One region of the Serratia sp. TSA_105.2 genome, then DNA from elsewhere that is predicted to be linked to it. Evidence: predicted binding sites of a transcription regulator. Region 1 holds the regulator's gene; each other region holds the start of a gene.

What was found. The regulator PurR, encoded in region 1, represses purine synthesis genes. The targets are predictions, from matches to a motif close to CANGCAAACGTTTGCNTG.
Region 2: the regulator PurR is predicted to act here: its motif matches at 4,838-4,855, upstream of carA (glutamine-hydrolyzing carbamoyl-phosphate synthase small subunit).
Region 3: the regulator PurR is predicted to act here: its motif matches at 5,028-5,045, upstream of tusA (sulfurtransferase TusA).
Region 4: the regulator PurR is predicted to act here: its motif matches at 5,314-5,331, upstream of pyrD (quinone-dependent dihydroorotate dehydrogenase).

The regions. Positions count from the first base shown of each region.
Region 1 covers NZ_JBQZFT010000001.1:845,669-853,343, forward strand. Annotated here, with positions in the region: gene rnt (ribonuclease T) at 1-391, shown strand, start outside; gene ACUTSC_RS03800 (Grx4 family monothiol glutaredoxin) at 460-807, opposite strand; gene ACUTSC_RS03805 (NlpC/P60 family protein) at 1,224-2,042, shown strand; gene sodB (superoxide dismutase [Fe]) at 2,242-2,820, shown strand; gene cydH (cytochrome bd-I oxidase subunit CydH) at 2,882-2,971, opposite strand; gene purR (HTH-type transcriptional repressor PurR) at 3,296-4,321, shown strand; gene punR (DNA-binding transcriptional activator PunR) at 4,318-5,262, opposite strand; gene punC (purine nucleoside transporter PunC) at 5,386-6,597, shown strand; gene cfa (cyclopropane fatty acyl phospholipid synthase) at 6,942-7,675, shown strand, end outside.
Region 2 covers NZ_JBQZFT010000004.1:307,007-314,681, forward strand. Annotated here, with positions in the region: gene ACUTSC_RS15665 (LysR substrate-binding domain-containing protein) at 1-122, opposite strand, end outside; gene pvcA (L-tyrosine isonitrile synthase) at 314-1,279, shown strand; gene ACUTSC_RS15675 (TauD/TfdA dioxygenase family protein) at 1,376-2,239, shown strand; gene ACUTSC_RS15680 (nucleotide disphospho-sugar-binding domain-containing protein) at 2,264-3,523, shown strand; gene dapB (4-hydroxy-tetrahydrodipicolinate reductase) at 3,787-4,608, shown strand; gene carA (glutamine-hydrolyzing carbamoyl-phosphate synthase small subunit) at 5,079-6,227, shown strand; gene carB (carbamoyl-phosphate synthase large subunit) at 6,244-7,675, shown strand, end outside.
Region 3 covers NZ_JBQZFT010000006.1:3,118-10,792, forward strand. Annotated here, with positions in the region: gene ACUTSC_RS17645 (AprI/Inh family metalloprotease inhibitor) at 1-84, opposite strand, end outside; gene ACUTSC_RS17650 (serralysin family metalloprotease) at 140-1,603, opposite strand; gene ACUTSC_RS17655 (zinc/cadmium/mercury/lead-transporting ATPase) at 2,287-4,605, shown strand; gene tusA (sulfurtransferase TusA) at 4,695-4,940, opposite strand; gene ACUTSC_RS17665 (7-cyano-7-deazaguanine/7-aminomethyl-7-deazaguanine transporter) at 5,161-5,820, shown strand; gene ACUTSC_RS17670 (GNAT family N-acetyltransferase) at 5,862-6,296, shown strand; gene ACUTSC_RS17675 (DcrB family lipoprotein) at 6,377-6,940, shown strand; gene glpC (anaerobic glycerol-3-phosphate dehydrogenase subunit GlpC) at 6,976-7,675, opposite strand, start outside.
Region 4 covers NZ_JBQZFT010000001.1:1,315,345-1,323,019, forward strand. Annotated here, with positions in the region: gene ACUTSC_RS06250 (ABC transporter ATP-binding protein) at 1-139, opposite strand, end outside; gene rlmKL (bifunctional 23S rRNA (guanine(2069)-N(7))-methyltransferase RlmK/23S rRNA (guanine(2445)-N(2))-methyltransferase RlmL) at 145-2,271, opposite strand; gene ACUTSC_RS06260 (YcbX family protein) at 2,375-3,478, shown strand; gene ACUTSC_RS06265 (cell division protein ZapC) at 3,485-4,033, opposite strand; gene pyrD (quinone-dependent dihydroorotate dehydrogenase) at 4,210-5,220, opposite strand; gene ssuE (NADPH-dependent FMN reductase) at 5,480-6,058, shown strand; gene ACUTSC_RS06280 (sulfonate ABC transporter substrate-binding protein) at 6,083-7,048, shown strand; gene ssuD (FMNH2-dependent alkanesulfonate monooxygenase) at 7,069-7,675, shown strand, end outside.

The DNA of each region.
Region 1 (7,675 bases):
CGGCGCGGTCAGCGAATATGACGCGCTGCACGCCATTTTCAAAGCGGTGCGCAAAGGGCTCAAGGATCGCGGTTGCAACCGGGCCATTATCGTGGCGCACAACGCCAACTTCGATCACAGCTTCCTGATGGCCGCAGCAGAACGCGCCGGCCTGAAGCGCAACCCGTTCCATCCGTTCGCCACCTTCGACACCGCTGCGCTCAGCGGCCTGGTACTGGGCCAAACGGTGTTGGCGAAAGCCTGTATCGCCGCCGGTATGCCGTTCGACAGCAGCCAGGCGCACTCTGCGCTGTACGACACCGAGCAAACTGCCCTGCTGTTTTGCGAGCTGGTTAACCGCTGGAAACGTCTCGGCGGCTGGCCGCTGCCGGTCGGCGATCTCGCCGAGTAAGCCCAACAAAAAAGGCGGCCCAGTTTGCACTGGCGCCGCCCGTTACGCGATAACCGCAAGCCTGCCGATTAAGACTGCTGGTCTTCCTGCGCTTTATACTTTTCTGCCGTTTCTTTGATCAGCTGCTGCAGTTCGCCGCGCTGATACATCTCGATGATGATATCGCAACCGCCGACCAGCTCACCGTCTACCCACAGCTGCGGGAACGTCGGCCAGTTGGCGTATTTTGGCAGCTCGGCGCGAATGTCCGGGTTTTGCAGAATGTCCACGTAGGCGAAACGTTCGCCGCAGGCGGACAGCGCTTGCACAGCCTGTGCGGAGAAGCCGCAGCTCGGCAGCTTTGGCGAACCTTTCATGTACAGCAGAATCGGGTTTTCAGCGATCTGATGCTGAATTTTTTCAAGTGTCGTCGTCATTTATTGCTTCCTCAAGCCACATTTCATGGCTACAACATGCATCACGCGGGCTATTGTAGCGGCTGGAACAGTCGCAAGAAAACGCCATCTTTTGCAAGGATATTCGCCCGCTACCGATCGCGTTTCACCGGCCACGTCATTCCGGTCAAAACATACGTTGAGAATAACATTTTTAATCCGACCATTTCACTAATATATTGCTTGGCGATGACGGCGGGGATTAATTATATCCACAGCCACCCGGCGGTGCTTTTTTATACACCAACGGACTGATTTTGAACCAAAAAAAATGTCATTAACGTTTTCTCACAATATGGATTATTATTTATGAGTTCTTCGCTGTTTTATATGGCGAAATTCGGGAATACTGTAACTCTTTCGATATCCGCTTCGGGGCCAAGGTTGGTGACGTCGACATGCGTTTAATTCTTACGCTCTTTGCGCTGCTGTTTACGCAGCTCTTCTTCAATTTGGCGCACGCTGCGCCACAGGCGCGTGTTGCCGCCGAGCAGCGTAAAAGCCATGCTAATGAAGCGCGGCCCGATGACCGCAGAAAAAAGAAAGCGGACAAAGCCGCTAAAAAAGCCAAAGTGACGGCCCCTGCGAAAAAAACCAGGGCCGCCAAGACGAAAAGCGAGAAAAGCGCGAAAAAGATCGCCAGCGCCAAACCCAAGGCCAAAGCGCAGAAAACCGCCAAGATTAAAGTCACCCCGCCGAAAAAGGGCTATAAAAAAGGCTATGGTCGCCACCGCGAAGCCGGTATGGCCACCGCCAAACTGGCGCGTGACGAAAAACCGTTAAAACTCAGCCCGGCGCACAAAAAACGCTACCAGCATGCCAAGCAGACCGCGATGGCCAAGCTGATGGGGCAGATGGGCAAACCTTACCGCTGGGGCGGCAGTTCGCCGCGCACCGGCTTCGACTGCAGCGGCCTTATCTATTACGCCTATAAAGACGTGGTGAAAATCAAAATGCCGCGCACCGCCAACGAAATGTATCACCTGCGCGACGCGGCGCCGATCAAGAAAAGCGAGCTGGAAAGCGGCGATCTGGTGTTCTTCCGCATCAACAACCGCGGCGTGGCGGACCATGTTGGCGTCTACCTCGGCAACGGCAAATTCATCCAGTCGCCGCGCACCGGCGAAGAGATCCGCATCAGCCAGCTCGACAACGACTATTGGCAGAACCACTACATCGGCGCACGCCGCGTAGTAACGCCGAAAACTATCCGTTAATTCCCTGCTCTGCGCGGTTGCGGTCCCGGTCGCAACCGCCTGCTCAAGCTCTCGCCCATCGCACCACCCCACGCGCATTTCTCGCTTTTCTTCCTGTTTTTTATGATGAAAATTGTTAAGATTGAAAGACCACAATAAAAAACGGCCCATATGACTCTCGCCCCGGCGGAAAGCGAATGGCGCTGTAAAGGAGGAAGCAATGTCGTTTGAATTACCTGCATTACCGTATGAGAAAAACGCGCTCGAGCCGCACATCTCCGCTGAGACCCTGGAATACCACTACGGCAAACACCACAATACCTACGTGGTTAACCTGAACAACCTGGTGAAAGGCAGCGAGTTCGAGGGCAAATCGCTCGAAGAGATCATCAAGACCTCTAACGGCGGCGTCTTCAACAATGCCGCGCAGGTGTGGAACCACACCTTCTACTGGCACTGCCTGTCGCCACAGGGCGGCGGTGAACCGCAGGGCGAACTGGCGGCGGCGATCGTCAAATCCTTCGGCTCCTTCGCTGCGTTCAAAGAGCAGTTCACCGATGCCGCAGTGAAAAACTTCGGCGCCGGCTGGACCTGGCTGGTGAAAAAACCAGACGGCGCGCTGGCGATCGTCAACACCTCCAACGCGGCCACCCCGCTGACCGGTGAAGACAAACCGCTGCTGACCGTTGACGTGTGGGAACACGCGTATTACATCGATTACCGCAATGCGCGTCCAAAATACCTGGAAAACTTCTGGGCGTTGGTCAACTGGACCTTCGCCGCGGAAAACCTGGCGTAAGCGCAGGTTCTGAGGTGATGAGGCGCAGCCAGGCTGCGCCTTTTTTATAACCGGGGGTAAATCAGTTCAACGCGGCAACGAAGCTGAAAGCGATAATGACCGCTAACGCGCAGACGGTGGTGAACAGCGACATCTTCAATTCGGTATCCATGACAACTCCTTTAAAATGGGCTTTCCTAAGGATAAAAGGCGCACAATTAGTACGTCAAATCATTTTCCCACAGTTCGCCGACAAAATCTTGTTATCATTTCCCGGTTTATAATCTCGATTACCTCTTCCACTTTTGTTCAATATGCGACAAAATTCGCAGTTCACAACTGCGTACCGGCATCCATGCCCCTCCTGATTAAGCGCTGAAGACTTCAACACACTAAAAACTCAGTTTTCGCTTCTCTGGAGAAGGATCTACGTAGGCAAACGATTAACATCACACTTACATGCTGTAAACATGTGAGTTCAGGAGTCATTCCTTACATGGCAACGATTAAAGATGTGGCCAAACGCGCGGGCGTTTCCACCACCACCGTTTCCCACGTCATCAATAAGACTCGTTTCGTCGCCGAAGAGACCAAAGCGGCCGTGTGGGCCGCCATCAAAGAACTGCACTACTCGCCGAGCGCCGTGGCGCGCAGCCTGAAAGTCAATCACACCAAGTCGATCGGCCTGCTGGCCACCTCGAGCGAAGCGCCCTACTTTGCCGAAGTGATCGAGGCGGTGGAAAACAGCTGCTACAGCAAGGGCTACACCCTGATCCTGTGCAACTCACACAATAATCTGGATAAGCAGCGCGCCTATCTGGCGATGCTGGCGCAAAAACGCGTCGACGGCCTGCTGGTCATGTGCTCCGAGTACCCCGATCAGCTGCTGGGCATGCTGGAAGACTACCGTAATATCCCGATGGTGGTGATGGACTGGGGCGCTGCGCGCGGCGACTTCACCGATACCATCATCGATAACGCGTTCGAAGGCGGCTATCTGGCCGGCCGTTACCTGATCGAGCGCGGCCACCGCGATATCGGCGCCATTCCGGGCCAGCTGTCGCGCAACACCGGCGGCGGCCGTCATCAGGGCTTTATGAAGGCGCTGCAGGAAGCGCATATCGACATCCGCGAAGAGTGGATCGTCCAGGGTGACTTTGAGCCGGAGTCCGGCTACAAGGCGATGCACCAAATCCTGTCGCAAAAACAGCGGCCGACCGCGGTATTCTGCGGCGGCGACATCATGGCGATGGGCGCCATCTGCGCGGCCGACGAGCTGGGGCTGCGGGTGCCACAGGATATTTCTGTGATCGGCTATGACAACGTGCGCAACGCCCGCTACTTCACCCCGGCGCTGACTACCATTCACCAGCCGAAAGAGCGTCTGGGCGAAATGGCCTTCACCATGCTGCTGGATCGCATTATCAGCAAACGCGAAGAGTCGCAGGTGATCGAAGTGCATCCGAAGCTGATCGAACGCCGCTCGGTCGCCGACGGCCCGTTCATCGACTACCGCCGCTAATCCCCCGCGCCGGAAGCCTGCGCGGCTTCCGGTTCCACCTCGCTCAGCCACTCCTGATTCAGCGTTTCCCCATCGCCCAGATACGCCAGCAGCCAGCTCATCGCCGGTGACGGTTTATCCTGCTGCCAGGTCAGGCAGCAAGGGCTGGCAGGAAACGGCTGCTGCAGCTGCAACGCCTTCAACTCACCGCGCTGCACCCGCGGCAGCGCCCGATGCGCCGGCATCATGCCGACGCACAGCCCGGCGCACAAACAGTCGAGCGCCGAAGTCCAGTCCGGCACCACCAGCCGCCGCTGGTTATCCAGCGTCCAGGTGACGCGCTTGGGCAGATTGCGCGAGGTGTCCTCCAGGCAAAGCGAAGGGTACGGCCGCAGCTGATCGTCATTCAGCGGCCCCGTCAACTGCGCCAGCGGATGTTGCGGGCTGACCACGCACAGCCAGTTCATATAACCCATGTCGCGGAAGGCGAAACCGCCGCCGACCGGCACCGCACGGGTGGCGCCGATCGCCATATCCGCCCTGCCGTCCACCAAGGCATCCCACACGCCGTTGAACACCTCGGGTTGCAGCATCAATTCGACGTCGGGGAAATGACGGTAGAAATCCAACACCAGCTGACGGCTGCGCTGCGGTTTGACGATGATGTCGACCGCGATATTCAGCTGGCCGCGCCATCCGTTGGCCACCTGCTGACAGTGGCGGCGGGTGTCGAGCATTTTTTTGATAACAACTCGCGCATCCTTGATAAACAGCGCGCCGGCCGGCGTCAACTCCACGTCGCGGTGGCGCCGCTCAAACAGCGGCACCGCCAGCCATTGCTCCAGCTGCCGTACGGTATAGCTCACCGCCGACGGCACCCGGTGCAGCTCCTGCGCCGCCGCGCTGAAACTGCCGGTACGCGCCACTGCGTCGACCACTTCAAGAGAATATTCAGACCACATCGCTTTGCCTTCAATTTTTTTAACAGCACTTTGCAAATATTACCGTTTCACAAGCAGAGATCCAGCCGGATACACTGGCCGGCGCTAAAAACCTGCGACACTAAAATATTAACGAGAAATACCATGCGAAATTCCTTTGGCTTTATGTTCTACCTCGCCGGCCTGAGCATGCTGGGTTATCTGGCGACCGATATGTACCTCCCCGCCTTCGGCGCCATGCGGGAGGAACTGCAAATTTCCGCCGGCGCGGTGAGCGCCAGCCTGAGCATCTTCCTGGCCGGCTTCGCCTTCGCGCAGCTGCTGTGGGGGCCGCTCTCCGACCGTCTGGGCCGCAAACCGGTATTATTGATCGGCCTGACGCTGTTCGGCCTCGGCTGCCTGGGCATGCTGTGGGTAGAGAACGCCGTGCAGCTCTGGATCCTGCGCTTTATTCAGGCCGTCGGCGTCTGTTCCGCCGCCGCCATCTGGCAAGCGCTGGTGGTCGACCGCTATCGCGAAGGCCAGGCCAATCGCGTATTCGCCACCATCATGCCGCTGGTCGCGCTGTCTCCGGCGCTGGCGCCGCTGCTGGGCGCCTGGCTGTTGAACCACGCCAGCTGGCGTGCAATCTTCGCCGTGCTGCTGGCCATCACCGTACTGTTGCTGCTGCCGACGCTGATGCTCAAAGAGCGTGCCAAAACGCAGCCCACCGCCGAGGCGCCAAAAAACGGCGTCAGCTTCTGGCGACTGTTGAAATCCCCGGTGTTCAGCGGCAACGTCGCCATGTACGCCGCCTGCTCGGCAGGCTTCTTCGCCTGGCTGACCGGCTCGCCGTTCATCCTCGGTGATATGGGCTATGGCCCGAGCGACATCGGTCTGAGCTATGTGCCGCAGACGCTGGCTTTCCTGCTGGGGGGCTATGGCTGCCGTGCCGCGCTGAAGCGCATCAATGGCAAAACCCTGCTGCCGTGGCTGCTGGTAGCTTATGGTGTCAGCATGGTGGCGCTGTATCTGGTGGCGACCCTGACCGCACCGACGCTCACCACGCTGCTGATCCCGTTCTGCGTGATGGCGCTGGTCAACGGCGCCGGCTATCCGATCATGGTGGCTAATGCGCTGATGCCGTTCCCGGAAAGCAGCGGCAAGGCCGCCGCGCTGCAAAATACGCTGCAGCTGGGGCTGTGCTTTGTGGCGAGCATGCTGGTGTCGGCGTTCATTGCCCAGCCGCTGTTGGCGACGGTGACGGTAATGGTATCGACGGTGATCCTGGCCGCGCTGGGGTATTTCCTGCAGCGGGGAAAAGCAGTTGACGCGCAGCAAAAGGCGCAGCGGGAACATGCTAACTCAGCGTCATAATTACCAAGTTTAATAATCACTTAAAGAATATGCGTGCCGAGTGCGATTTACAGTTGAGTCAACGTCTCGGCACGCCTATACTCAAAAACAACCTTGTAAAGTAACACCTTATAATCTCTATATCTCAATTAGCACTTGTGTACGCGCTTTGCGTCACACTCTTTTTTTAAGGATGCGTTTATCCCGCGCCGTTCGCGCCGGGTCGTTTCTTTAAATTTCCTCTGTTCATAGTCGGATATCAGACGCCGCGGGCCTATTTTCCGCCGGTAAACGTATGCACCCGCAGAAATTGTCTAAGCTGTTTCCTAACGGGTCATCAGTCAGAAGAAGGTGATGGAGAAGCTATGAGTTCATCGTGTATAGAAGATCTGAGCATCCAGGACAATCAGTGGTACCGTATCGCGCACGAAATGCTCGGTCTGGCCGGCATTGAAATCAACGGATCGCGCCCTTTCGATATTCAGGTTAAAAATCCCGATTTCTTTAAACGCGTCCTGCAGCAAGGGTCGCTGGGCCTGGGCGAAAGCTACATGGACGGTTGGTGGGAGTGCGAACGGCTGGATATGTTCTTCCAGCGCGTGGTCAGCGCCGGGCTGGAGAAGAAACTCCCCCACCACCTGAAAGATACCCTGCGTATCGCCGCCGCGCGCCTGACCAACCTGCAATCGAAAAAGCGCGCCTGGATCGTCGGCAAAGAACATTACGATCTCGGCAACGATCTGTTTACCCTGATGCTCGATCCTTACATGCAATATTCCTGCGGCTACTGGAAAGACGCCACCACGCTGGAGGAAGCGCAGGAAGCGAAGCTGCGGATGATCTGCGAAAAACTGCAGCTGCAGCCAGGTATGCGCCTGCTGGACATCGGCTGCGGCTGGGGCGGTCTTTCCGCCTATGCGGCGAAGCATTACGGCGTGTCAGTGGTCGGCGTAACCATTTCTGCCGAACAGCAGAAGCTGGCTCAGGCGCGCTGCGCCGGGCTGGATGTGCAGATCCTGCTGCAGGATTACCGCGATCTGCATCAGCAGTTCGACCGCATCGTGTCCGTCGGTATGTTCGAGCACGTCGGGCCGAAAAA
Region 2 (7,675 bases), on a different contig from region 1:
AACTGGCGAATATGTTGGCTGACGGCCGAGGTCGTCATGCCCAATTCTTTTGCCGCCATGCTGAATGCGCCGCAATCGACCACTTTTGAGAAAATGGCCATGCGTTTTAAAATATTGCTCATAGTTTGTTAAGCACAACTTAACCAAGATTGTGAATTATACGGGCTAATAATATAGCACCATCTCTTCTATATTGCCTGAAGCATATAAACGCCGGGCTAATTATTATCTCGCAGAGGTTTTTTCTCTTTTTGATAAATCTTATTGCGCTTTTCAATAATACACCCGCGCCGCATCGCAACAGGAGCACATTGTGGACAGCGTTCAGAAAGATGAAATAGCGTTAAAGATCCTACGTGAATTATTGCAATACCGCCGCCGTTTCCCCGGCGGCGACAGCTCGATCGCCGAAGAAGAGCGGCGGGTCACTCAGGTGCAATTGCCGCGCATTCGGGCATTCATCGAAAACGAGCAACGTATCGAATTCGTGCTGCCGGCCTTTCCTACCAAGTCGCCCAACACCAACAAGGTGATCGGCGCGGTGCCGGACATGGCGGAGCGGCTGTCGCTGATCTTCCTCAACTCGCTGTGCCAGCGCATTCAGCTCTATTACCCGCCGGGGGCGCATATCGTTATCTGCTCCGATGGCCACGTGTTCGGCGATCTGATCCGCGTCAGCGACGACGCGATCAACCACTATCAGCGCGAGATTGAAGGCCTGCTGCATGAAGTGGGCGCGACGCACCTGAGCGTGTTCAACCTCGGCGACGTCAAAGGCCTGGCGGAGCATACCGACGATTACGATCTGCTTCGCCGGCTGTTGGTGGACGGCTACGCCGAATCGGAAGAGGCGATCAAGCAACAGCTGATGCAGGACGAACAGGGCCTCTTGCTGTACCGCGCCATCACGCGCTTCCTGTATGAAGACAGCCAGCTGCCGGGCTACAGCGGTTCCAACGCCGCGCTGCAGAAGGACGCCAAGCAGCGCGCCTGCGGCGTGATCCAACGCAGCTGGGCCTGGGGTAACCTGCTGGCGCAACATTTCCCGGCGGCGATCCGCCTGTCGATTCACCCGCAGCCGGTCGACAGCCTGAAAATGGGCATCCACATGATGCCGACCAAAGACGACTGGCTGACGCCGTGGCACGGTGTGGCGGCCAACGTGAACGGCCAGTTCGTGCTGATGAAGCGTAAAGACGCGCAGAGCCTGGACGGCGAACTGGTGGAGATCCGCGGCACGCCGAGCCATTACCTTATCGAGCAGCCACAGATGGCCTGAGGCCGCCGCAGGCTTTTGCGCCCGAAATCCTGGCGGGCGCGTTTTTGACGGCACGTTGCCGTGTGAGCAGCACATTCGATGCAAGGAGAATCACCGATGAACAACCAACCGCTTAATTGCCATATCCAACCGAATACCCCGTTCGGCGCGATCCTGACGCCGCAGCATCCGGGGCAAAAGATCGGCGATCTGCCGGTGACGGCGCTGCGAATGCTGGCGCAGGAACACCACTTGCTGGTGCTGCGCGGATTCGACTCCGGTTTCAGCGAGGCGGAAGTCCTGACTCGCTATGCCGAACAGTGGGGCGAGATCATGATGTGGCCGTTCGGTGCGGTGCTGGACGTGAAGGAACATCCGGACGCCAAGGATCATATCTTCGACAGCAGCTACGTCCCGCTGCATTGGGATGGCATGTATAAGCCGACCATTCCTGAGTTCCAGCTGTTCCACTGCGTGGCGGCGCCGTCGCAGGACGAAGGCGGGCGCACTACCTTCGTCGATACCACGCGGCTGTTGGCCAATGCGGACGAAGCGCTGCTGGATCAGTGGCTGTCAGTGTCGATCACCTACCGCATCAAGCAAGTGGTGCATTACGGCGGCGAAGTCTGTTCGCCGCTGGTGGTGCAGCACCCGAACGGCAGGGGCTTGATCATGCGCTACAATGAACCGCCGACGGAAGGGAAAAAATTCCTCAACCAGCATGCGCTGGAATATCACGGCGTGCCGGAACAGCAGCAGGAACAGTTCCATCACACTCTGCAGCAGCATCTGTACGATCCGCGTCACTATTATGCCCATCAGTGGCAGCAGGGCGACGTGGTGGTGGCGGACAACTTCTCGCTGTTGCACGGCCGTGAAGGTTTTACCGCCCGTTCCGCACGTCATTTGCAGCGCGTGCATATTCAGAGCAACCCGGTGTGCGCCAATCTGGCGCTGAAGCCGGCCAACGCAGAAGCGTAAAGGAGCATTATGGCAAGGATACTGATGGCGGCGGTCGCCACTCCGGGGCACGTCTACCCGATGTTGGCTATCGCTCGCCACCTGATTGCCCAAGGGCATCAGGTGCGGGTGATGACCGGCGCGCTGTTTCGCGAACGCGCCGAGGCGGCGGGCGCGAACTTCGTGCCGTTCGACGCGCAGGTGGATTTCGATTATCGCCACCTGGAAGAGCACTTTCCGGCGCGCGCCGCGCTGCCGCCGGGCAATGCGCAGATGGCGCTGGCGCTGAAGGATTTCTTCGCCGCACCGATCCCGTTGCTGGATCGGCAGCTGCGTACGGCCATCGCCGCCGAAAAGACCGATCTGCTGATGGTGGAGAACTGCTTCTACGGCGTGCTGCCGCTGCTGCAGTCCGCCGAGCGGCCGCCGGTCTTCGGTATCGGCGTCACGCCGCTGTCGTATTCTTCACGCGATGCTATTTTTTATGGCCCGCGTATTCCGCCGGCGCTGCTGCCGCAGGCGTTGACCCGTGAGCAGCTGGTGGATGAAGAAACGCGCGTGCTGCTTGATGAAGTACAGCAGAGCTTCGATGCGGCGCTGGTGCAGGCGGGCGGGCGGGCGCTGAATCGTCCGTTTACCGATGCGTTGATCGGCGGCTGCGAGCGTTTCCTGCAATTGGCCACCACGGCGCTGGAATATGAGCGTGACGATCTGCCGAGCGGCGTGCGCTTCGTCGGCCCGCTGCGCAGCGGCGGCCAGCCGGCGGCGGAAGAGACGCTGTGGGAGGCGGACGATCGTCGGCCATTGGTGATCGTGTCTCAGGGCACGTTGGCCAATGTCGATTTGCATCAGCTGATCGTGCCGACGCTGCAAGCGCTGGCGCATTTGCCGGTGCGGGTGCTGGCCACCACCGGCGGGCGGGGGACGGAAGGGCTGATGGACGCACTGCCAGGCAATGCCAGAGTGCGGAAGTTTATCTCCTTCGAACGCTGGCTGCCGGAGGCGGCGCTGCTGATCACCAACGGCGGTTACGGCTCGATCAACTATGCGCTGGACAGCGGTGTGCCGCTGATCGTCGCCGGCACCGGCGAGGACAAGCTGGAGGCGGCCGCGCGCGTGGTGGCCGCCGGCTGCGGCATCAGCCTGCACACCAGCACGCCGACCGCCGAACAGATCCTGGCGGCGGCGACGCGCATTCTGCAACAGCCGATCTATCGGCAACGCGCGGCGCTGGTACGTGAGGACTATGCCCGCCACGACGCGCTGACGGCGATCGCCAACGAAGTGGCCGCCATTACCGCCTGACCTCGCCGTTCTTCCTTCCTCAGGCGCCGTTTTCGGCGCCTTTTTTCTGCATTTTTTTGCGATGGAAACTGCATGATTATGTACAATCGTCGCAGGCCGCCAAATCGGTTGAATGTTAATCTCACGACAGCGCCGCTGATGAGAACGGAGGAATATCATAATTTTCTAATTATGAAATGAATCCTCTGGCGACGCTGAAGCGGGGCGGTTACCCTGAATCGATAGCCTAATGGGATAGGCGTCAAATCAAGAAGAGAGCAAGCATGAGTGATTCACAAATCCGCATTGCGATTGCGGGCGCCGGCGGCCGGATGGGCCGTCAGTTGATCCAGGCGGTGCAGCAGGCGGAAGGCGTGGTGTTGGGGGCGGCGCTGTCGCGTCCGGGCTCCAGCCTGGTCGGCGTCGACGCCGGTGAACTGGCGGGCATCGGCGCGCTGGGTATCAAAGTGAGCGACAGCCTGGAGAAAGTGGCGAGCGAGTTCGATATTTTGATCGACTTTACCCGCCCGGAAAGCACCCGGGGCTACCTGGATTTTTGCGTGGCGCACCACAAGGCGATGGTGATTGGCACTACCGGCTTCGATGACGCCGGCAAACAGGCGATCCGCGATGCGGCGCAGCATATCGGCATCGTGTTCGCCGCCAACTTCAGCGTCGGCGTCAACCTGGTACTGAAATTGCTGGAGAAGGCCGCGCAGGTGATGGGCGACTATACCGATATCGAAATCGTTGAGGCGCACCACCGCCACAAAGTGGATGCGCCGTCGGGCACGGCGTTGGCCATGGGCGAAGCGATCGCCGGCGCGCTGGGGCGCGACCTGAAAAGCTGCGCGGTCTATGCGCGCGAAGGCCATACCGGCGAACGCGATCCGAAAAGCATCGGCTTTGCCACCATTCGCGCCGGCGATATCGTCGGCGAGCACACCGCGATGTTCGCCGACATCGGTGAACGGGTGGAAATCACCCATAAGGCCTCCAGCCGGATGACTTTTGCCAGCGGCGCGGTGCGCGCGGCCGCCTGGTTGCATAACCGGGATAAAGGTCTGTTTGATATGCGTGATGTGTTGAATTTGGACCAATTATAATTTATTTGCATACCATCGTGATGTGGTTGTATTGGTCATAATGCTATGATAATCGGACAATAATTTTATTGTCCTTTTTTTTAACATGAAAAATAAAGCGTTGGCTATGCTTTGCTGCTTTGATTGCTGTTTGTTGTCGTTTATCTTGCTAATCATCCCATTTTTATCCGCAGAATCTCATTTCAGCGTCTTTTTGAGCCCATTCCAGCACCGTTTCCCGTCATTCTTCCCCGCAACCGTTTTCCAGCCCTGGTTTTCTGTGTTTTTATCGCCGCTCAAGCCGCATGAGCGCCGAGAACTGCAAAAATAAAACAAAAAACGGCAGTTTGGGTAGACAAGCCAGGCACTCATCATTAAAATGCGCCCAATTTGCCAAAAATTGGCCTCGCGGACGGTTTTTGCATTGATTTAGATCGCGACATCTGAATTAATATGCAAATATTGTGATTGATTATTCCTCGGAGGATGTTTTGATAAAGTCAGCGCTATTGGTTCTGGAAGACGGAACCCAATTCCACGGTCGGGCCATCGGGGCAGAGGGAACGGCAGTGGGGGAAGTGGTCTTCAATACGTCGATGACCGGTTATCAAGAAATCCTCACTGATCCTTCCTATTCCCGCCAGATCGTTACTCTTACTTATCCTCATATCGGCAATGTCGGCACCAATGCTTCCGACGAAGAATCCTCCGCAGTACACGCCCAAGGCCTCGTCATTCGTGACCTCCCGCTGATCGCCAGCAACTACCGCAACGAAGAAAGCCTGTCCGACTACCTCAAGCGTCACAACATCGTGGCAATCGCCGATATCGATACCCGTAAATTAACCCGCCTGCTGCGCGAGAAGGGCGCCCAGAACGGCTGCATCATCGCCGCCGACTCGCCGGACGCCGCGCTGGCCCTGGCCAAGGCGCAAGGTTTCCCGGGGTTGAAGGGCATGGATCTGGCGAAAGAGGTCACCACCCAAGAGGCCTACAGCTGGCAGCAAGGCAGCTGGACGCTTGAAGGCGACCTGCCTGAAGCCAAGACCGCCGCGGAACTGCCGTTCCACGTGGTGGCTTACGACTACGGCGCCAAGCGCAACATCCTGCGCATGCTGGTGGATCGCGGCTGCCGCCTGACCGTGGTGCCGGCGCAGACCCCGGCCGACGAGGTGCTGAAAATGAATCCGGACGGCATCTTCCTATCCAACGGCCCGGGCGACCCGGAGCCTTGCGACTACGCCATCGCCGCCATCAAACAGTTCCTGGAAACCGACATTCCGGTGTTCGGCATCTGCCTGGGCCACCAGCTGCTGGCGCTGGCCAGCGGGGCGAAAACCATGAAGATGAAACTCGGCCACCACGGCGGCAACCACCCGGTGAAGGATCTGGACAACAACACCGTGATGATCACCGCGCAGAACCACGGCTTCGCCGTCGATGAAAACAACCTGCCGGCGAACCTGCGCGTCACGCACAAATCGCTGTTCGACCACACGGTGCAGGGCATTCACCGCACCGACAAAGCAGCGTTCAGCTTCCAGGGTCACCCGGAAGCCAGCCCAGGCCCGCACGATGCCGCGCCGCTGTTCGATCACTTCATCGAACTGATTGAGACTTACCGTTCTAACGCCAAATAATCAGGAGCAGTAAAAAATGCCAAAACGTACAGACATAAAAAGCATCCTGATCCTCGGCGCTGGCCCGATCGTTATCGGCCAGGCGTGTGAGTTCGACTACTCGGGTGCCCAGGCGTGTAAAGCGCTGCGCGAAGAGGGTTACCGCGTCATTCTGGTCAACTCCAACCCGGCGACCATCATGACCGACCCGGAAATGGCTGATGCGACCTATATCGAGCCGATCCACTGGGAAGTGGTGCGCAAGATCATCGAAAAAGAGCGTCCGGATGCGGTGCTGCCGACCATGGGCGGCCAGACGGCGCTGAACTGCGCGCTGGAGCTGGAACGTCAGGGCGTACTGGCCGAGTTCGGCGTTACCATGATCGGCGCGACCGCCGATGCGATCGACAAGGCCGAAGACCGTCGCCGTTTCGACGTGGCGATGAAGAAAATCGGTCTGGACACCGCGCGTTCCGGCATCGCGCATACCATGGAAGAAGCGCTGGCGGTAGCCGCTGACGTCGGCTTCCCGTGCATCATCCGCCCTTCCTTTACCATGGGCGGCACCGGCGGCGGCATCGCCTACAACCGCGAAGAGTTCGAAGAGATCTGCGAACGTGGCCTCGACCTGTCACCGACCAAAGAACTGCTGATCGACGAATCGCTGATCGGTTGGAAAGAGTACGAGATGGAGGTGGTGCGCGATAAGAACGACAACTGCATCATCGTCTGCTCCATCGAAAACTTCGACGCCATGGGCATCCACACCGGCGACTCGATCACCGTCGCACCGGCGCAGACCCTGACCGACAAGGAATACCAAATCATGCGCAACGCCTCGATGGCGGTGCTGCGTGAGATCGGCGTCGAAACCGGCGGCTCCAACGTGCAGTTCTCGGTCAACCCGAAAACCGGCCGCCTGATCGTTATCGAAATGAACCCGCGCGTGTCGCGCTCTTCGGCGCTGGCGTCGAAAGCCACCGGTTTCCCTATCGCCAAGATCGCCGCCAAGCTGGCGGTGGGTTACACCCTCGATGAGCTGATGAACGACATCACCGGCGGCCGCACCCCGGCATCGTTCGAACCGTCCATCGACTACGTCGTGACCAAGATCCCGCGCTTCAACTTCGAGAAGTTCGCCGGTGCCAACGACCGCCTGACCACCCAGATGAAGTCGGTCGGCGAAGTGATGGCCATCGGCCGCACCCAGCAGGAGTCGCTGCAAAAAGCGCTGCGCGGTCTGGAAGTGGGCGCCACCGGCTTCGATCCGAAAGTGAGCCTGGACGATCCGGAAGCGCTGACCAAGATCCGCCGCGAGCTGAAAGACGCCGGCTCTGACCGCATCTGGTATATCGCCGACGCCTTCCGCGCCGGGCTGTCGGTTGACGGCGTCTTTAACCTGACCAACGTCGACCGCTGGTTCCTGGTGCAGATTGAAGAACTGGTGCGCCTGGAAGAGCAGGTGGCCG
Region 3 (7,675 bases), on a different contig from region 1:
CAACGCCAAACTGCCGGCCATGACCGCACTTGTCATCATCATGCCGCCCGCCGCCAAAGCGGTGCGCGTTAAAGTACCTTTCATACCGGGCTCCCGCATTACGCCCGGCCGAGACTGCGCCGGGCGTTCCGTTGCTGTGTTACACGATAAAGTCAGTGGCAACGTCTACCTGGCCGACGATTTTCACCAGGAAGTCCGGCGCCTGATGGCCACCGATGTTCACCGACAAATCGGTCACGTTGTTGGAAGCGTTGTAGCTGAGCAGCGCTTCGCCGGCCGCGCCGCTGAAGTGATCGACGAAGTGAATGAAATCGCTGCTCTGCGCTTCTTTATTGAAGAACGACAGGTCAATTTTGTCGATCCCCTTCTGGAAGTCGCGGATCCAGTCTGAAGCGCCCGGTGCGGAATCGCTGGCGGCAGAGAACACGAAGATGTCTTTGCCGGCACCGCCCCACAGCTCATCCGCCCCGCCGCCGCCGAACAGCACGTCGTTACCTGCGCCGCCTTTCAGCACGTTGTTGGCCGCGTTGCCGACGATCACGTCGTTGCCGGAACCGCCGATGGCGTTCTCGATGGTCACCCCAGCGGCGATCGAGACGTTGCCCTTCAGGCCACCCACGTCGGAGAACGATTTCTCGTTCAGGTTGATGCGCTGGTTAGCGGTGTAACCGGAGAAATCGAAAGTATCGTTACCGCCCGCATCCCAGGCTGCAAAGATCACTTTCTGCGAGTTGCTGGTCGTGCTGAGGAAATCGCGACCGGTGTTGGAGTTAAAGCCGTACACGGTGTCGCCGGTGCGGGTCGACAGATTGGCACCATAGAGATGCTGAATGGCGGCAATGTCATCCAGCAGCGGAGCAGCGGCATAGTGACCGCCGTTGTCGCCACCGGTGTTGGTTTCACTCCAGTAGCTCATCAGGCTGAACTGGCGGGTATCCTCCGCATAGGTGACGTCGCGGTAGGTCGGGTTGCCTTCACCGGCGTTGTAGTCGCCCGGGTGGCTCAGGCCCAACGCATGGCCAATCTCATGGGTGAACGTCTGACGGCCGTAGTCTTCGGTCGCCGGATGCTTCACGTTGGATTGGTTGACGTTGTACCAGGTCTGGCCGCCCAGATCCTGGCCCTGCCAAATGGTGTTCGGCAGGAAGGCGTAAGCCTGGGTGCCGTAATCATAGTGGCCAGGACGATCCTGGCTGTAGTTGCCGAAGGTGATGTTGGCCTTTTGACCGGCCGCCACTTCAGTGAAGGTGATATTGGCGACGTCGGCCCAGGATTGCAGCGACAGCTTAGCCTGCTGTTGCTGTTCTGCGCTGAACTTGCTCAGCCCGGTGTCGCCGGCGACGTTGGTGGAAGAGAACTTATAGTCCGGGAAGGAGAAGGTTAATTTAACCGGCTGGCCAAATACCTTGTAACCGTTCCAGGTTTGATTCTCGCGGGTAATAAACAGCCCAGCTTGCTCGTTAGAAAATGAATCCTTGCCATTAATCTGAATCCCGTTACCCCGCTCATGATAATGCAGCAGGTCGTCTACAGCATCGTAGCCGGTTGTTGCGGCTGCAAGGCTGGATTCAGTAATTTCAATTGCCTTTTTAGTAGATTGCATTGGTTCGATTCCACTCATTACCTGATTGATATCAATCAGACAGATAGACATAACCTCCCCGTAAGCCACGGTTAATGAACCTTAAGCTTGCTGGAAGGGGCTTATGCGCCGTTACCGGCAGTGTGTTAGGTAGAATTAATGCATATATATCAGCAAATAAGATCGCCATTAAAAATGGTAATCGATTCCAATTATAGGCAGGGCCGCAAAACTGTACATAAAATAATCAACCATTTATTATCACAACGAAAGTTTGTTATGCTGCTTTTTAGGCTTATTTACAAAACAAATGAAACTTGATGAGGATAAGTTGGCACCAAACTTCAATAGCAATGCGGCCTGCAGACTCAAGCGAATCATGCTGGCTTGATACCGGTAAAAAGGTAAATTTTGCTAAAGCGTTACAGATTAATAACTCTTTATTATTAGGTCGCGCGACTCTTTAGTTTCTATAGGAATATTATTTTCTTATTTAAACTAACGGCAGCGAGCCTTTTCACCCAAATAGGGGATAAGAAAAGCCGATAGATTAAAATTCGCATTATTCATTATTGAATGAATACCCCTTTATAGGCTCGAACGCCGTTAGCAATAGTTCTCATCCGGCGCTTGACTCTGGAGTTGACTCCAGGGTGTAGAGTCAACTGAGCAAACCCGTTTAACAGCCCAGAAGGGGGGACGTTATGCACAACCAGCAAAACCATAATCATCAGGAACATCATCACGCCGAAGGCGGATGCGGCTGCAACCACAGCCACAGCAAAACTCAGCATGGCTGCAGCAGCGAGCCGAAAAACGCCGCCGCACAGGCCGAACATGCCCACCACCATCACGATCATGGCGATAGCGGCTGCTGCACCGCCGCGCCCGACGATCCGGACGAGGAAAGCGACAGGCTGGCCGCCGCTCCCCCTTCCGGTAGCCAACGTTTCAGCTGGAAAGTCACCGGCATGGACTGCCCCAGCTGCGCCAAGAAAATCGAAAATGCCGTCACCGCACTCCCCGGCGTCGACAGCGCGCGCGTGTTGTTCGCCACCGAGAAACTGGTGGTCGACGCACAGTCCGACATCAGCCTACGGATCCAGGACGCGGTCGCCCAGGCCGGCTTTACCCTGCTCGGCACTCAGAACGCCAAAGCCGCCGCGCCGAAAACCTCACGCTTCGGCGAATTCGCACCGCTGCTGCTGTTAACCACCCTGATGATCGTCAGCTGGGTGCTGGATCGGGTTAACCCGGAGCTGGGCCGCATCGCCTTTATCGCCACCACGCTGGTCGGATTGGCGCCGGTCGCCGCCAAGGCGCTGCGTCTGATTCGTTCCGGCACGCCGTTCGCCATCGAAACGCTGATGAGCGTGGCGGCCATCGGCGCGCTGTTCATCGGCGCCACCGCCGAGGCGGCGATGGTGCTGCTGCTGTTTATGGTCGGTGAACTGCTGGAATCCTACGCCGCCAACCGCGCACGGCGCGGGGTGACGGCGCTGATGGAGCTGGTGCCGGAAGATGCGCTGCTGCTGCAAGGTGCGGAGCGCAAACGCGTGCCGGTCGCCAGCCTGCGTCCGGGCGACGTGATTGAAATCGCGCCCGGCGGGCGCCTGCCGGCCGACGCCGAGCTGCTCAATCCGTTCGCCAGCTTCGACGAAAGCGCCCTGACCGGCGAATCGGTGCCGGTCGAGCGCCAACAGGGTGAGAAAGTGGCCGCCGGCAGCCTGTCCGTCGATCAGGCGGCGCAGATGAAGGTGATCTCCGAGCCCGGCAAAAACGCCATCGACCGCATTTTGCAGCTGATTGAAGAGGCCGAAGAGCGCCGCGCGCCGATCGAACGCTTCCTCGATCGGTTCAGCCGTTATTACACCCCGGCCATTATGCTGCTGGCCGTCGCGGTGATCTTGGTGCCGCCGCTGCTGTTCTCGCAGCCGTGGGAGACCTGGATCTATCGCGGCCTGACGCTGCTGCTGATCGGCTGCCCATGCGCATTGGTGATCTCGACCCCGGCGGCCATTACATCCGGGCTGGCGGCCGCCACGCGGCGCGGCGCGCTGATTAAAGGCGGTGCGGCGCTGGAGCAACTGGGCCAGATCCAAACTATCGCCTTCGATAAAACCGGCACCCTGACCGAAGGCAAGCCGACGGTGACCGACGTGCTGCCAATCGGCGCGCTCACCGAACAGCAGCTGCTGCAGCTTGCCGCTGCGGTGGAAGCCGGTTCACATCATCCGCTGGCGCAGGCGATCATCAACCGCGCCGCCGAAAGCGGGACGGAGCTGCCGCTGGCGCAGGCACGCCGCGCGCTGGCCGGCGTCGGCGTGGAAGGGATCGTGGACGGCAAGACCGTGCTGATCAGCGCGCCGGGCAAGCTGGCACCGGGCCTGCTCGGCGCCCAATGGCAGAGCCAGGTAGACAAGCTGGAAAACGCCGGCAAAACGGCGGTGGTGGTGCTGGAAGACGGCGCGCCCATCGGCTTGCTGGCGCTGCGCGATACCCTGCGCGGCGACGCCAAACAGGCGATAGCGGAACTGAACGCGCTGGGTATTCGCGGCGTGATGCTGACCGGCGACAACCCGCGCGCCGCCGCGGCGATCGCCGGCGAGCTGGGCCTCGACTATCGCGCCGGTCTGCTGCCGGAAGATAAGGTCAGCGCGGTCACCGAACTGAGCGAACTGCGCCCGACGGCGATGATCGGCGACGGGATCAACGACGCCCCGGCGATGAAGGCCTCCAGCATCGGCATCGCCATGGGCAGTGGCACCGACGTGGCATTGGAAACCGCCGACGCCGCCCTGACCCACAACCGGCTGGTGGGCGTCGCGGAGATGATCCGCATCTCGCGCGCCACCCACGCCAATATACGGCAGAACATCACCATCGCATTGGGGCTGAAGGGGGTATTCCTGATCACCAGCCTGCTGGGGCTGACCGGTTTGTGGCTGGCGGTGCTGGCAGACTCCGGCGCCACCGCGCTGGTCACCGCCAACGCGCTGCGGCTGTTGAAAAAGCGCAGCTAAGTTCGGAAACCAATACGGGCGCGGCATACTGCGCCCGTTGTCATTTCGGGGAAAGAGACTTTTCCTTCATCAACGCGACCTTGTCGCCGTTATACGCCTTTACGCAGCAAATAACGGTATGGCGCCTGCTCGGTCTCCTGCGCCACCAGCGTGTGCTCCATAAAGCGGCAAAACCCCGGAATATCGCGGGTAGTGGCCGGATCGTCGGCAATAATCAGCAGCGTTTCGCCGTTGTCCATATGGCGCACGGTTTTGCGCACCATCATTACCGGTTCCGGGCAACGCAGGCCCAGCGCGTCGAGCGTCTGGTCTGCCTGGGCAAATAAGTCAGTCATGCAATTTTTCTCGTTCAAAAACGAGCGGCGAACGCTCGCCGCATCTCATTAGCGCCTAGTTTACGCCGGTAGTTTTTCTGCGCAAGATGCGTTAACGTTTGCGTTAAATTTAACCATTGCATTGGTTGCGCAAACGCGTATCATGCCGCCGCGCAGCGTTTTTTGCTGTTTTGACAAGACACACTGGGTTCCCTCACCCCACTGCTAAAAAGGCTACAACATGTATTCGTTTACCGCACAGCAGCGCTTCACGGCGTTGGTCTGGCTTTCGCTGTTTCATATCGCCATCATTACCTCCAGCAACTACCTGGTGCAGCTGCCGATCACCGTTTTCGGCTTCCATACCACCTGGGGCGCCTTTACCTTCCCGTTTATCTTCCTCGCAACCGATCTGACCGTGCGCATCTTCGGCGCGCCGCTGGCGCGACGGATTATCCTGGCGGTGATGGTGCCGGCGCTGTTCATCTCTTACGTGATCTCCACCGTCACCTATCAGGGAGAGTGGCAGGGCTTCGCAGCGCTGGGCAGTTTTAACCTGTTCGTGGCGCGCATCGCCGTGGCCAGCTTTATGGCCTACGTGCTCGGCCAGATCCTCGACGTTCACGTCTTCAACCGCCTGCGCCAGCGCAGCGCCTGGTGGGTGGCGCCGGCGGCGGCGATGTTCCTCGGCAACATCAGCGATACGCTGGCGTTCTTCTTCATCGCCTTCTACAAGAGCAGCGATCCCTTTATGGCCAACAACTGGGTGGAGATCGCGTTGGTGGATTACAGCTTCAAGGTGATGATCTGCCTGCTGTTCTTCCTGCCGATGTACGGCGTGTTGCTGAACATGCTGCTCAAACGCATCGCAGCGCGCAGCGGCAGCCTGCAGCCGAGCTGAGTCGTGTTATTCTGGGCGGCCCTATCCTTTGGAGGCCGCTCATGACCCCAATCGTCCGCACCGCCACGCTCGAAGAAATCCACCGCCTTTACCAACGCATCCCCGAATTCGGCGGCCTGCATAGCCTGGCCGATCTGCAGCGGCGCATCGGCGCCACCCCCGCCAGCCTGTTGATCGCCGAAATCGACGGCCAACCGGCCGGTTTCAAGCTCGGTTATCAACGGCAGGAAACGGTGTTTTACAGCTGGCTGGGCGGGGTGCTGCCGGCGTTTCGTCACCACGGCGTGGCGCAGGCTTTGTTGGCCGAACAGGAACGCTGGGCGCGGGCGCAGGGCTATCGCCAGCTGACGGTCAAAACCCGTAACCGGTTCCGTGCCATGCTGACGATGCTGCTCGCCCACCACTATCAGATTGTTCAGCTGGAAAAGAAAGGCGAAGTGGCTGATTATCGGCTATTACTGGAAAAAAACTTGTGACAACATCTGCCTTGCATTTCAACCTGGAATAGGTTGCGATACGGCAGTGAATCCCTACCGGAAAGGAATAAGGAAGCCCGATGCGTAAAGTAGCGAAATTGATGGGTATCAGCCTGCTGGCGCTTGGCCTCGCGGCCTGCGACGGCAACACCAAAGACACCAAGGCAGCGCCAGACGGCGCGGCGGCCAGCGCGCCGGCTGAGCAGCAGGTCAGCCTGCTGGACGGTAAACTGGCGTTCACCCTGCCGGTTGGCATGGCGGATCAGAGCGGCAAGCTGGGCAACCAGGCCAACAACATGCATGTTTACGCAGACAGCACCGGCCAGCGCGCGGTGATCGTCATCCTGGGCGACAAGACCGCCGACAGCCTGGAGACCCTGGCCAATCGCCTGGAGAATACCCAGCGCGCGCGTGACGCCAACCTGCAGGTGATCACCAACAAAGCGCTCGACGTCAACGGCGTGCCGCTGCGTCAGTTGGACAGCATCATCACCAGCGGCGGTGAAAAAGCCTATTCCTCCGTCCTGATCGGTTCGCTGAACAACAACATGCTGACCATTCAGGTAACGCTGCCGGCGGACAATCAGCAGCAGGCGCAGACCGAAGCCGAAGGCATCATCTCCACCCTGAAGCTGAAGCAGTAATCCCACAGAGGGCCGGCTTGCCGGCCCTTGAGTTTTTATGCCAACGCCTGCGCCAGCAGGGTGATCGGATGTTCGCAGCGCTTGCTGGTGGACATTTCTATCTGCCATTTGCAGGTCTCGCAGTCGGTCACCACCAGATCCACCCCGCTCTCTTCTATCTGCCGGAACAGCGGCGCGCCGATGCCTTGCGAAGTGGCGTAGTTCTCCGATTTGAACCCGTAGGTGCCGGCGATGCCGCAGCACTGCGAATCCAGCACCACCAGCTCCAGCCCCGGTATCTGCCGCAGCAGCTCCAGCGTGTAGGCGGTCCAGCCCATCTTCTCCATATGGCACGGCGTGTGATAAGCCACCCGCAGCGGCGTGTGCTTCAGCGGCAGGCTGCGCCCCTGATTGATCAGGCGATAGAGATAGCGCGTCGCCAGCTCCACCCGATCGCGCACCGGGGTGGTGTCCACGTCCAGCAGATGCGGGTATTCGTCGCGCAGGGTGAAGGTACAGCTCGATGAGGTCGCCACCACCGGAATGCCGTGCTCCAGCACCGCTTCATGCAGCGACTCGGCGTTGACCCTGGCCTGCTTTTTGGCCTGCTCGATAAACCCGTTGGCGATCAGCGGCACGCCACAGCATTTCTCGCGTTTCAGCAACTGCACGCCGATATCCAGCGCGTTGAACACCCGGATCAAATCCTTGCCCAGCTGCGGATGGTTATAGTTGACGAAGCAGCCGTGGAAAAAC
Region 4 (7,675 bases), 470 kb from region 1:
TCAGCAGCGTGGACTTACCGGCGCCGTTGCGCCCGACCAAACACACGCGCTCGTTGTCTTCGATATGAATTTCGGTGTTGTCTAAAAGCGGCGCATCGCTGAAAGAGAGCCAGGCACCGGACATGCTGATTAACGACATAGTAATTATTTTCCTTCGCCGGCGTGAGTCACCAGCCAGCAGTTGTGGATCTGACGGTTACGGGCAAAGTCCTGCGACAGCGTCTTGGCGGTGATCTCTTTCGCCTCCAGGCCCAGCGCGCTCAGCCCTGCCATATCCATTTGGAAACCGCGCTTGTTGTTCGAGAACATGATGGTTCCGTTACGGCGCAGCAACCGTTTCAAATCTTTCATCAGCGCCAGATGATCGCGCTGCACGTCAAAAGTGTTCTCCATCCGCTTGGAGTTGGAGAACGTCGGCGGATCGATGAAGATCACGTCGAACTGTTCGTTGGCGTTGCTCAGCCACGACAGGCAGTCGGCCTGGATCAACCGATGCTGACGGCCGGTCAGGCCGTTGGCGCGCAGGTTCTTCTCCGCCCATTCCAGATAGGTACGCGACATGTCCACCGTGGTGGTGCTGCGCGCGCCACCCAGCCCGGCGTGCACGCTGGCGGTGCCGGTATAGGCGAACAGGTTGAGGAAGTCCTTGCCGTTGCTCATCTCGCCCAGCATGCGGCGCGCGATGCGGTGATCGAGGAACAGGCCGGTATCGAGATAGTCGGTCAGGTTGACCCACAGCTTGGCGTTATACTCTTCCACCAGCAGGAATTCGCCTTTCTGCGCCAGTTTCTCGTACTGGTTCTTACCCTTCTGCCGCTCGCGGGTTTTCAGGATCAGCTGATTCGACGGCAATTCCAGCACCGCCAGCGTCGCGTTGATCACATCGAACAGGCGCTGACGCGCTTTTTGCGCATCGACGGTTTTCGGCGGCGCATATTCCTGCACCACCACCTTGCTGCCGTAGCGGTCCACCGCGACGTTGTATTCTGGCAGATCGGCATCGTACAGGCGGTAGCATTCAATGCCCTGCTGTTTCGCCCACTTGTCGAGCTTCTTCAAGTTCTTGCGCAGACGGTTGGCGAAATCTTCCGCCACCTGCACGCCGCCGGTAGTGGCGCCGGCCGGGTTCGCCGCCAGCTGATAGTTTTTCTGCACGCACTCCAGCGGGCCGTTTTTCGCCTTGAACTGGCGCTCGGCGCGCAGCTGCAGGCAGCTCAACAGCTCCGGCGAGGCGCTGAACAGCGAAAGCTGCCAGCCGCCGAAGGCGCTTTTCATCACGCGGCCCAGCATGTTGTGCAGCGCGATCAGCGCCGGTTCGCTTTCCAGACGCTCACCGTACGGCGGGTTGCTGATCACGGTGCCGTGCGGGCCTTCCGGCAGCGGATTGGTCAAGCGCGCCACGTCACCGACGTTGAAGGTGATTAGCTCGGCAACGCCGGCGCGGCGGGCGTTGCCGCGCGCCATTTCAATCACCCGGCGATCGATATCGGAACCGAAGAAGCGAGAGGCGGTTTCCTGCAGGCCGCGGCGTGCGCGCACCTGCGCTTCGGTGGTGACTTCACGCCACAGTTCGGCGTTGTGGCCGTTCCAGGCGCTGAAGCCCCAGCGTTGGCGGTGCAGGCCCGGCGCACGATCGGCAGCGATCATTGCCGCTTCGATCAAGAGCGTGCCGGAACCGCACATCGGATCGAGCATCGGCGTGCCCGGCTGCCAGCCGGAACGCAGAACGATGGCGGCCGCCAGGTTTTCCTTCAGCGGCGCCTGGCCGGTGAGATCGCGGTAACCGCGCTGATGCAGGCCTTCACCGCTCAGATCGAGCGCCACGCTGGCCATATCGCGCTGCAGGAAGACGTTAACGCGAATATCCGGCTGCTGCTTGGCGACCGTCGGGCGTTGGTCAAGTTTGCGGGTGAAGCTGTCGACGATGGCGTCTTTCACCTTCAGCGCGCCATACTGGCTATTGCGGATCTCTTCGTTCACGCCGCTGAAATGCACGGCAAAGGTTTTATCCACGCCAAAAATGCTCGGCCAGTCTATCGCCAGCACCCCGAGGTAGAGATCCAGATCGCTGTGCACGCGGAATTCGTTCAGCGGCAACAGAATGCGCGAAGCCAGGCGGCTCCACAGCAGGCTTTGGTACAGAAGACGATCGTCACCCTGAAAATGTACCCCACCCTGCACCACTTTGCAGTCGTGAGCGCCAAGCGCTTCCAGCTCGCTTTTTAACAGTTCTTCCAATCCACGCGCCGTGCTGGCAAACAGAGAGTTCATATCGTGCTTATCACCAAAAAGAAAATTGTTGCGCATTATAGCTAATCCGCACCGCTTGTCATAAAGTTGCTCCCTTCTATTTAATAATCGCACGGAGATAAGGGTGATCACGCTTTCCAGACTCTACGTCCATCCGGTTAAATCACTGCGCGGTCTGCAGCTTTCTTACGCCCAGGTCGGCAGCAGCGGTCTGGCCTTCGACCGCAACTTTATGATCACCGAGCCGGATGGCACCTTTATTACCGCGCGCCAATACCCGCAGATGGTGCTGTTCACGCCGGCGCTGCTGCCGGACGGGCTATTCCTGACCGCGCCGGACGGCGAAAGCGCCGCCATTCGCTTCAGCGACTTCGCCGCCGCACCGCAGCCGACCGAGGTGTGGGGCAATCATTTCACCGCGCTGATCGCGCCGGATGAGATCAACCGCTGGCTGAGCGGCTATTTCCAGCGCGACGTGCAGCTGCGCTGGCTGGGGCCGGAGTTGACCCGCCGGGTGAAGAAGCACCCCGAGATCCCGCTGACGTTTGCCGACGGCTATCCTTATCTGCTGATTAACCAGGCTTCGTTCAACGATCTGCAGCAGCGCTGCCCCGGCAGCATCAAGCTGGAGCAGTTCCGCCCCAATCTGGTGGTGAGCGGCGCAACCGCCTGGGCCGAGGACGGCTGGCAGGTGATCCGCGTCGGCGACGTCATGTTCGATCTGGTGAAGCCCTGCAGCCGCTGCGTGCTCACCACTGTCAGCACCGAGCGCGGCCGCAAGCATCCGAGCGGCGAACCGCTGAGTACGCTGCAAAAATTCCGCTCCGCCGACAACGGCGACATCGATTTCGGCCAGAATATGATCGCGCGCAACAGCGGCATCATCCGCGTGGGCGATACGGTGGAAGTGCTGTCGACCAAGCCGCCGCGCCCTTATGGCGCCGGCAAAGTGGTGGAGAGCGTGCAAGCGCCGCAAGACAGCGAGCACAGCGTCACTATCGAATACGAAGGAAAGGTGTTTACCGGCAACAACCAGCAGATATTGCTCGAGCAGTTGGAACAGCAAGGCATCCGCGTACCTTACTCCTGCCGCGCCGGGATTTGCGGCAGTTGCCGCATTACGTTGCTGAGCGGTGAAGTCGCGCCCCTGAAGAAAAGCGCGCTGGGCGACAACGGCACCATCCTGTGCTGCAGCTGCATCCCGAAAAGTGATTTGACCCTGGCGTAATCCGCCCTATACCGCCCTGTCATAAGCCGGGGCGGCGCTTTCATCCTGCGCGCAGGGTTTCAGCCGATCGTGCATCACTTTGATGGCGTCGCCCAATACCATGGTGCGGCCGGCGACCGTCAGCTGATTTTGCGCCAGCAGGCACAGGCTGGCGTTATCCCCTGCCTCTACCACCAGCAAGCGCGCTTCCACGCCACTTTCCATCACTTTCACCGCCGCCAGCTCGCCGTTTTTCGGCTGCAGCGGGTAATGCTGCTGCGAGAAATGCCAGCTCTTCGGCATCAGTGGTTTCAGGAAGCGGTAGGCGACCAGCGCATTCAACACCAGCTCGGCACGCTGTTCATGGCTAAGCTTGACCTGTTTGCACTGTTCTTCATAGGTGAAATAAAGGGCGGCGTCATCCACGCAAAAAGCGCATTCATCGAAGGCGTCCGGCGTTAACATTTTGGCCGGGAAACGTGAACGGAAGATCATACCATTAGCTAAATCCAGCATTAGCCGATCGTGTTCGGCATCAAAATACCAACGCCAATTATCGTCAGGTTTTATCTTCATTTCGTATCCTTCTCGCTGCCTATGCCTACGCCGCACTCACCCTAAAAGGCGATTTTATCACCGATAAAATAGCTTAAACATCGGATAATTCCGCGAACGATATTTATGCTAACGAACAAAATATAGACGAGCCGGGGGCAGAAATAAACCCCCGGAATAAAATGAGAGGAAAAATATTAGATATGGGTAACGATATCTTTAATCAAACGCGGGCCATGATAGATAAAGCCGGAATAAATTTGCAGCAGGCTCGCGCCGGCTTCCATTTTTTCGCGCGCCGCCGTCAGCGAATCGATGCCGCCTACGCCGATAATCGGCAGGCGCCCTTGCAGTTCGGTGGAGAGACGACGGATCACTTCCGTGCTGCGTGATTGCAACGGACGCCCACTTAACCCGCCCGCTTGTTCGCAGTAATTCAGCCCCTGGATCAATTTTCGATCCAATGTGGTATTGGTGGCGATCACGCCATCGATATTATGCCGCACCAGGCTATCGGCAATTTGGATCAATTCTTCTTCTGAAAGATCCGGCGCGATCTTTACCGCTACCGGCACATATTTGTGATGGCGCGCATGCAATTCCTGCTGCTTATTTTTAATCGCAGCCAAAAGATCGTCCAGCGCTTCGCCATACTGTAAGGATCGTAACCCCGGCGTATTCGGTGAAGAAATGTTAATCGCGATATAACCGGCATACGGATAAACTTTATCCATGCAGATCAAATAATCGTCTTTACCCTGTTCGACCGGGGTGTCTTTATTCTTGCCGATATTGATCCCAAGAATGCCGCCGAAATGGGATTTCTTAACGTTTTCAACCAGATTGTCCACGCCATGGTTATTGAACCCCATGCGGTTGATCAGGCCTTCCGCCTCAACCACGCGGAACAAGCGCGGCTTGTCGTTGCCCGGCTGCGGGCGCGGCGTCACGGTGCCGACTTCCACATGGCCGAAGCCCATCGCGCCGAACGCATCGATGCACTCGCCGTTTTTATCCAGACCGGCGGCCAATCCCAGCGGATTTTTAAACGACAGCCCCATGCAGCTGACCGGTTTGGTCGGCACGGACTGGCGGACAAGAAACGCTAATGGGGTGCCGGCAATACGGCTGAGCTGACGAAAGGTCACTTCGTGCGCGCGTTCCGGATCGAGCTGGAACAACGCTTTCCTGATGAGGGGGTAGTACATGGACTCTCCTGATTTCCCGGTTGCAAACCGGGGGCGTATTATCCGGTATCCCCCGCCTAATTGGAATTGATTAAAGGCAAAAAAAGCCGTTTTTACGCAATCGTTTTCCCTACTTCACCACCAAATCGGCGCCAATCCGCTTTTACGCATATCCAAATCAAAAAATGAGATTTAAAAAACGCGCCCGGTTGCTGGTAGGTTTAAAACACTTCTCATTGATTTTCTAATTAAACCTAACTTTTAGTTATAAGGAGTGGCAATGCGCGTTATATCACTGGCCGGCAGCCCACGCATCCCATCACGTTCCGCGGCGCTGCTCGCGCTGAGTCAGAACTGGCTGCGGCAGCAAGGGGTGGAAGTGACGGCTTATACCCTGCACGACTTCGATGCCGAAGACCTGCTGTACGCCAACTTCAACAGCCCGGCGATCAAGGCGTTTGCCGAGCAGTTGGCGCAGGCCGACGGCCTGCTGATTTCCACGCCGGTTTATAAAGCGTCGTTCTCCGGCGCGCTGAAGACCTTACTGGATCTGCTGCCGGAACGCGCGCTGGATCATAAGGTGGTGCTGCCACTGGCAACCGGCGGTTCTGTCGGCCACATGTTGGCGGTGGACTATGCGCTGAAACCGGTGCTGGCGGCGCTGAAAGCGCAGGAAGTGCTGCACGGCGTATTCGCCGACGACAGCCAGATCCAATTGACCGGCGAAGGCGCCACGCTCACCGACGCCGTCGCCGCCCGGTTGGAAGAAGCGCTCGCCAGTTTCTATCTGGCGCTTGGCCGCCGCAGACCGCCCGCGCTGCGCGTCGCCTCGCCGCTGGCAGCGCGACAGACTGCCTGAAAGGCCTGGAAAAGGAGAGCCTGAATGAAAAAACGCATCGCTTTACGGCGCTGGCTGAGCGCCGCTACCCTCACCGGCCTGCTGTCGCTGGTCTGGGCCAATGCCGCCGCTGCGCAGGATCCGGCGCAGTTCCGCATCGGCTACCAAAAAGGATCGGTCAGCCTGGTGCTGGCGAAGAGCCACCGGCTGCTGGAGGAACGTTTCCCCGCCACCCGCATCAGCTGGATCGAGTTTCCCGCCGGCCCGCAGATGCTGGAGGCCCTGAACGTCGGCAGCATCGATCTGGGCAGCACCGGCGATATTCCGCCGATCTTCGCGCAGGCTGCCGGCGCGGACCTGCTGTATGTCGGCGTTGAGCCGCCCAAACCCAAGGCAGAAGTGATCCTGGTGCCGGAAAACAGCCCGATCAAAACCGTCGCCGATCTGAAAGGCCATAAGGTCGCCTTCCAGAAAGGATCCAGCTCGCACAACCTGCTGCTGCGATCGCTGCAAAAGGCCGGCCTGCAGTTCACCGATATCCAGCCCGCCTATCTGACGCCCGCCGATGCGCGAGCCGCCTTCCAACAGGGCAACGTCGACGCCTGGGCCATCTGGGATCCTTATTATTCCGCCGCACTGCTGCAGGGCGGCGTACGGGTGCTCGGCGACGGCACCGATCTGAACCAGACCGGTTCCTTCTATCTGGCGGCACGCCCCTATGTTGAAGCCAACGGCGCCTTTATCAGCCAGGTTTTGACGGTGCTGACCCAGGCCGATGCGCTCACCCGCAGCGACCGGGCGCAAAGCGTGACCCTGCTGGCTAACGCCATGGGGCTGCCGGAACCGGTGATCGCCAGCTATCTGGATCACCGCCCGCCGACCGCCATCACACCGCTCGATGCGCGGACGATCGCCGCGCAGCAGCAAACCGCCGACCTGTTTTACGCCAACCGGCTGGTGCCGGTGAAGGTTGACATCTCGCAACGCATCTGGCGCCCAAGCGCACAATAACTCATGGGAGAAGATTAACGATGAGCCTGAACGTTTTCTGGTTTTTACCCACCCACGGCGACGGCCACTATCTTGGCAGCGCACAGGGCGCGCGCAGCGTCGATCACGGTTATTTGCAGCAGATCGCCCAGGCGGCGGATCGGCTGGGATTCGGTGGGGTACTGATCCCCACCGGCCGCTCGTGCGAAGACTCCTGGCTGGTGGCCGCCTCGCTGATCCCGGTCACCCAGCGGCTGAAGTTTTTGGTCGCGCTGCGGCCGGGCATCATCTCCCCTACGCTGGCGGCGCGCCAGGCGGCGACGTTGGATCGCCTGTCCAACGGGCGCGCGCTGTTCAATCTGGTCACCGGCGGCGATCCGGAAGAGCTGGCGGCCGAGGGGCTGCATCTTAGCCATGAAGAGCGCTACGAAGCCTCAACCGAGTTCACCCACATCTGGCGCCGGGTGCTGGAAGGCGAAACCGTCGATTTCGACGGCAAGCATATTCAGGTGAAAGGCGCCAAACTGCTGTTTCCACCCGTGCAGCAGCCGCGCCCGCCGCTCTATTTCGGCGGATCCTCCGCCGCCGCGCAGGATCTGGCCGCCGAACAGGTAGAAATGTATCTCACCTGGGGAGAGCCGCCGGCGC